DNA from 3 places in the Shinella sp. HY16 genome. Region 2 is predicted to be linked to each of the others. Evidence: predicted binding sites of a transcription regulator. Region 2 holds the regulator's gene; each other region holds the start of a gene.
The links. Region 2 encodes PhoB, which activates phosphate uptake and scavenging genes when phosphate is short. Its sites were predicted from a motif close to TGTCATNNANCTGTCAT; they were not measured.
Positions count from the first base shown of each region.

Region 1: a site for PhoB is predicted at 1,420-1,436, ahead of K0P03_RS09730 (LTA synthase family protein). Genes of this name have one in related genera too.
Region 3: a site for PhoB is predicted at 1,032-1,048, ahead of phnC (phosphonate ABC transporter ATP-binding protein). Genes of this name have one in related genera too.

Region 1 is NZ_JAHYXL010000001.1:1,922,266-1,924,532, reverse strand. Features, by position in the region: gene K0P03_RS09730 (LTA synthase family protein) at 1-1,384, opposite strand, end outside; gene K0P03_RS09725 (NAD+ synthase) at 1,699-2,267, shown strand, end outside.
Region 2 is NZ_JAHYXL010000001.1:110,384-112,650, reverse strand. Features, by position in the region: gene K0P03_RS00540 (GcrA family cell cycle regulator) at 279-815, shown strand; gene phoB (phosphate regulon transcriptional regulator PhoB) at 954-1,637, opposite strand; gene phoU (phosphate signaling complex protein PhoU) at 1,656-2,267, opposite strand, start outside.
Region 3 is NZ_JAHYXL010000003.1:394,846-397,112, reverse strand. Features, by position in the region: gene phnD (phosphonate ABC transporter substrate-binding protein) at 1-3, opposite strand, end outside; gene phnC (phosphonate ABC transporter ATP-binding protein) at 86-934, opposite strand; gene K0P03_RS28235 (DapH/DapD/GlmU-related protein) at 1,099-1,713, opposite strand; gene phnL (phosphonate C-P lyase system protein PhnL) at 1,710-2,267, opposite strand, start outside.

The DNA of each region.
Region 1 (2,267 bases), 1.8 Mb from region 2:
CGAGCATGCGGTTGTCGCGGGCATCGAGCTTGCCGTCGACCTTGATGTCGGTCTTGGCGTAGCGGCCGTCGTCATAGGGGCCGTGGCCCTGCAGCGTGACGGTGAAGAAGAAGAAGGGATCTTCCTGCAGGTCCGCCTGACGGATGATCTCCTTGGTCAGCGCCTCGTCCGAGGTGAAGTTGCCACGCTTGGCGAGCGGCGGCATCTTGTCGACGTCCTTGAAGGTCTCGAAGCCGAACGCCTTGTAGACGCTGTTGCGGTTCCAGAACCAGCCGGAGAAGGGATGGATGGCGCGCGCCGTGTAGCCTTCCGCCCGGAAGAAGGTGGCAAGCGAGGGGATCGGCTTGCGCACATATTGCTGGTAGGGGATCGAGCCCGTCGGCAGGAAGGCGTTGGAGAAGCCGGTCAGCGCCTCGAACTCGACATTGGCGGTGAGGCCGCCGAATTCCGGCGAGAAGACGTTGCCGCCCTGGCTTTCGCGGATGACGGGCATCGGGTCGGCCGAAAGCTTCACGCTCTCGATGCGCGCCGGATCCCACAGCGATTCACTCATGACGACGATCACGTCGGGCTTCGAACGGTGCGTGGTGCCGGCCGGCAGCGGCTTGGAGGGGATCTTGTCGATCGCCTCGGTCATGTAGCCGGCGGGCGCCTGGACGTTTGCCATCGGCAGGTTGATGGCAAAGGCCATGACGAAACCGTTGTGGCGATAGTTCTCCGCCTGATCCCACATGATCGGGAAGACTTTCAACCGGTCGCGGACCCAGGAGAACTCGTTGTAGTCCATGATGGAGACGAAGCCGGCGAGAAGCGGCAGCACGACGGCAAGCCGCGTCAGGCGTTCCCTCTTCGTCAGCGGCCGGAAACGGCGCCAGGCGAAGACCCACAGGCTGATGAGGCCGGCGACGGAGGCGAGAACGGCGACGGCGAGGAGAGCGGCCGTCCACGGCCGGTCCTGCACGAGCACGGGCATGAGTTCCAGAATCTGCCGGCCGAACAGCAGGTCCGTCGGGTAGAGCGGATCGGTGAGGAAGACCTGCTTCTGCTGGGAAATGACGCCCATCAGCACGACGAGCGGCGAGACGAGCAGGACGGCCTTGTGCTGGCGGCCGATCAGCGCGTCGACGGCGAGGTAGAGCAGGAAGAAGACGCCCGTCGTCGTCCAGGCAGGCTGTTCGAGATTGGTTAAATAGAGGCGCACCTGATCGAGCGCGCCGCGCGTGATCCATTCGACGACGACGACGGTGAGGAGCGCAAGAAGGACGGAAACGGCAAGGGAACGCAGGACGGCAAGCGTCTTGGCATGGCGCGCGAAGAAGCCGGCCTCGACGGCGCGTTCTTCGGTTGCATTGATTGCCACGGCTGCGGAGGTGAACAGGGCCAAGGCCGTCTCCAGATTTCATGAAAGTTTCGTGTATCTGTCATACGGACGTCATCTTGAACAGGAGATGAACGGTTTCTGCAACGTTCGTCCCCCGCTTTGGTTCCGTCTGTTGCAGGCCCGCCATGGCGCTGCGGACCCGTTGAAAACCGGGCTCTTGCGCCGAAAGGTCCGGCAAACGCTCCGCGCTTCATTCCCAAAACGTCCGCCATGCTCTAAAGAGCTTGTCGACCGTTCGAGAGGGCGACAGCGACGCGCGGCCGCAGGCTCGGACACCAGCAAGAGATGGGTCCGCAGACATGACTTCCGATCAAGACATGACCTCCGATCAAGGCAGGGCGACGCTGCGCATCGCGGTTGCGCAATTGAACCCTGTAGTCGGCGACGTCGCCGGCAACCTTGCCAAGGCGCGCGCCGCCCGTGAGGACGCCGCCCGGCAGGGCGCCGATCTGCTGCTGCTGACCGAACTCTTCATCTCCGGCTATCCGCCGGAAGACCTCGTGCTGAAGCCGGCCTTCCTGAATGCCTGCCGGCGCGCGGTCGACGATCTGGCGGCCGATACCGCCAAGGGCGGCCCCGGCGTCATCATCGGCTTTCCGAGGCAGGACGAAACCGGGCGCTACAATGCGGTCGCCGTCATCGACGACGGCAAGGTGATCGCGGTGCGCGACAAGGTGGACCTGCCGAACTACGGCGAGTTCGACGAGAAGCGCGTCTTCGACCAGGGCGCGATGCCCGGTCCCGTCAATTTCCGCGGCGTGCGTCTCGGCATCCCGATCTGCGAGGACATCTGGGGCGATCTCGGTGTCTGCGAGACGCTGGCCGAGAGCGGCGCGGAAATCCTGCTGTCGCCGAACGGCTCCCCCTATTATCGCGGCAAGGTCGA
Region 2 (2,267 bases):
GGCGCTGAACATCCCGCAAGGTGAGGATTCGCGACGCGCATGGAAGGTGTCTCTATCGAGTCACACCCGACCAGCAAGTTGGGGAAAACTCCGAAATCGATTCGCCCGGATTCCGGCGACTCTTGTCACAGAGTCCACCGGTCTCTAGGTTAAAGACCAATTACTAGACTGCATGCGGCGGAACTAGTCAGCAAGAGAGTTAGGGCGTTCAGGTTCCGGACCCGTCCGGAGCACGACGAGGGATTCCCGCATCCTGAACGCCGAGCGGAGACAAAAACATGAACTGGACAGACGAGCGCGTCGAGAAACTCAAGAAGCTCTGGAGCGAGGGCCTGAGCGCGAGCCAGATCGCGGCGCAGCTCGGCGGCGTCAGCCGCAATGCCGTCATCGGCAAGGTGCACCGGCTGAATCTGCCCGGTCGCGCCAAGGCCGGCGGCACCCAGACCGCGACACGCGCCAAGCGTCCGGCTCCGGCGACGCCGCGTCCGTCGAACTTCGCTGCCCGTCCCGTCGCCGCCCGCCCGGTCGCCCGTCCGGCCGGCAACGCCATTGTCAAGGAAGAGATCGACGCCGATTTCGAAATGCAGGCCGAGACCCTTCCGGTTCCGGCCAACCGCAACAACGTGGTCGTACCGATGTCGCGTCGTCTCGAGCTGACCCAGCTCACCGAGCGCACCTGCAAGTGGCCGATCGGAGACCCGCTCAACGACGACTTCCACTTCTGCGGCAACGAGTCCCCCGACAATTCGCCCTACTGCACCTACCACCAGCGCCTCGCCTACCAGCCCTCGGCCGAGCGCCGCCGGATGCGATAACATCTACCACGGCAGAAAATGCGATGCGGACCCGAAAGGGTCCGTTTTCGTTTGAGATGGTGGTGCCTCTACTATTCCCCCAAAACGCAAACAGGCCCCTGAGGGCCCATTTCCGTCCTTGGGAGGAATTCCGTTCGCTCAGGTTTCCAGCGAATAGCCGGCGCCGCGGACCGTGCGGATGACGTCCTGCATGTTGGCGAAGTTGAGCGCCTTCCGCAGACGCCCGACATGCACGTCGACGGTGCGCTCGTCGACATAAATGTCATGGCCCCAGACCCCGTCGAGAAGTTGCGAGCGCGAGAAGACGCGGCCGGGCGAGGTCATCAGGAACTCCAGAAGGCGGAACTCCGTCGGGCCAAGGCGGACCTCGCGGGTGCGACGATGGACGCGGTGCGTCTCGCGGTCGAGCTCGATGTCGCCGCAGCGCAGCACCGTCGAGACAACCTCGGGCTTGGCACGGCGCAGCATCGCCCGCACGCGGGCAACCAGTTCCGGCGTCGAGAAGGGCTTGACGACATAGTCGTCCGCACCGGTGGCAAGCCCGCGCACGCGCTCGCTCTCCTCGCCGCGCGCCGTCAGCATGATGATCGGCAGACGTTCGGTTTCCGGGCGCTGGCGCAGGCGTCGGCACAGCTCGATGCCGGAAACGCCCGGAAGCATCCAGTCGAGGATGAGGAGATCCGGCATGCGCTCCTGCAAGCGCATCTCGGCCTCGTCACCGTTCAGGATCGTATCGACCTCGAAACCTTCCGCTTCCAGATTGTAACGGAGGAGAACGCTCAGGGCCTCCTCGTCTTCCACGACGGCAATTCTGGGCACCATGGAGTTGAACCTTGCTCTTTACTCGGACGCGTCGGCGACATCGGCCGCGACGACGGAGGTCGAGGTATCGTCCTTCGGACGCTCACCTTCCGGCTGCGAGCCTGTTGCCATGTAGTAGATGGTTTCGGCGATGTTGGTCGCGTGGTCGCCGATGCGCTCGATGTTCTTGGCGCAGAACAGGAGATGCGTGCAGGGCGTGATGTTGCGCGGGTCTTCCATCATGTAGGTCAGGAGTTCGCGGAACAGCGAGGTATAGATCGCATCGATCTCGTCGTCGCGCTCGCGGATCGCCTTGGCCTTCTCGATCGAGCGGGTGGCATAGACGTCGAGCACTTCCTTGAGCTGCATCAGCGCGAGCTCGGCGAGATGCTCCAAGCCGCGGGCCAGCTTGCGGGGCATGCCCGAGCTCTGGACGGCGATGACGCGCTTGGCGGTGTTCTTTCCGAGATCGCCGACGCGCTCCAGTTCGGCCGCGATACGGATCGCGCCCATGATTTCGCGCAGGTCCGCCGCCATCGGCTGGCGCTTGGCGATGGTGACGATCGCCTTGTCGTTGATCTGGCGCTCTGCCGTATCAAGGATGACGTCCTCGGAGATCACCTTCTGGGCCAGCGCCGCGTCGGTCGTGAC
Region 3 (2,267 bases), on a different contig from region 2:
CATGGTCTTTCTCCTGTTTGACCGGCTTCGCCGGGGCTCTTTAAAAATGATGGCCCTTCACGCGGGCCCTTCGATCCCAGCCGGCTTAAAGGCCGGCCAGTGCCAGCGGTGTCGGGCTGGCGGATTCCTTTGCATTATCCTGGCGGGCCGGATTGCGGATCGCCGTCGAGGTCATGCTTTCGTCGATTTCCGCGCCGTCGGCGCCGGTGCCGTAGATCGTGCGCACCGCATCGGCATCAAGCTCGCGTGCCGGGCCATCGAAGACGACGCGGCCGCCGGACATGCCGATAATGCGTTCGCAATAGGCGCGCGCCGTATCCAGCGTGTGCAGGTTGGTGATGACGGTAATGCCTTCGCGCTCGTTGATGTCGCGCAGTGCATCCATGACGATTTTTGCGTTCAGCGGATCGAGCGAGGCGATCGGTTCGTCCGCAAGCAGCATCTTGGGGTTCTGCATCAGCGCCCTTGCGATCGCCACACGCTGCTGCTGGCCGCCCGAGAGCGTGCCGGCCGGCTGAAGCGCCGTCTGTTCGATGCCGAGGCGCTCGAGCGCTGCGATCGCCATGATGCGCTCCTCACGGGTGAAGAGATTGAGGACGCTCATGACCGTCGGGCGGTGGTTGAGGCGACCGAGCAGCACGTTGGTGAGCACGTCGAGACGCGGCACGAGATTGAACTGCTGAAAAATCATCGCGCAGTCGCGTTGCCAGTTGCGCAAGCTCGCGCCGCGCAGCGCGGAGACTTCCACATCGTTGAAATGGATCGTGCCCTCGCTCGGATCGGCAAGGCGGTTGATCATGCGCAGCATGGTCGACTTGCCGGCGCCGGAGCGGCCGATGACGCCGACCATCTGGCCCTGCGGAATATCGAAGGTCACATCGTCGACCGCTACGCGCACGCCAAAGCGGCGGGTGACATTCTTCAGTCGAAACATGGTGGATCCCTTTTTGTCCTGTGTCGGATCAAGGCTGGGCCAAAGGCCGGGCCTGTCGCTTTCGGGACTGGCTCTAAACGCTGTTGATGAAGGGGCAATGTCAGTTTCATGTCGGAAAAATAACAGTCCACAGGCCTGAATTTCCGGCATCGGCAAGCGCTTTCTCACCCGTCGTGACGGGCAAGAAAGGCTTCTGCGTCAAGTTTACGAAAGTCATCGAGAGCGGTGCGCAGCCGGGTATGATCCCAGTCCCACCAGGCGAGTTTTTCCATGCGTTCGGCAATGCTTCGGGGGAAACGTTCGCGGATGACTTTCGCCGCGACGCCGCCGACGACCGTATAGGGTTCGACGTCTTTTGTGACGACCGCGCCGGAGCCTATGACAGCACCGTTGCCGACTGTGACACCCGGCAGGATGGTCGATCCATGACCGATCCAGACGTCGTGGCCGATGACGACGCGGTGCCCGCGCCGCCATTCGAAGAAGTCGGCTTCGTGGTCGGCATCCGGCCAGTAATCGTTGGCGCGGTAGGTGAAATGATGCAGCGTCGCCCGCCACATCGGGTGGTTCGTCGCGTTGATGCGCACCGCGGCGGCGATGTTGGCGAACTTGCCGATCGTCGCACACCAGACGGAGCCGCCGTTCATGATGTAGGAATAATCGCCGATCTCGACTTCGCTGACGCGGCAGTTCTCGTCGATCTCCGTGTAGCGGCCGAGCACCGTGTCGGACACGACCGCAGTCGGATGGATCAGCGGCGTTTCGGACAGGCGGGTCATGCGGCGGCCTTTCGTGGCGAGAAGGCGGAGACGTCGACGATGCGGTCGGCGACCTTTTCGCGCACGTCTTCGTCGTGGAAGATACCGAGGAGCGCGACACCGGCCGCCTTCTTCTCAGCGATCATCTCGACGACCACGGCGCGGTTCTTCGCATCGAGCGATGCGGTCGGCTCGTCGAGCAGCAGGATGCGGTGATCGGTAATGAAGCCGCGCGCGATGTTGACGCGCTGCTGTTCGCCACCGGAAAAGGTGGCGGGCGGCAGTTGCCAGAGTTCGCGCGGCAGGTTGAGCCGCGCCAGCATGGCTTCGGCCGTCGCCTTCGCCTCGGCGGCATTGACGCCGCGAGCGGTGAGCGGCTCGGCGACGACATCGACGGCCGCAACGCGCGGCACGGTGCGCAGAAACTGGCTGACATAGCCGAGCGTGGCCCGGCGCACCGAAAGAATGGTGCGCGGATCGGCGATCGCCAGGTCGAGCAGGCGGCCGCCGTGCTCGATCAGGATCTGGCCGCTGTCGACGGCATAGTTGCCGTAGACCATCTTCAGGAGCGAACT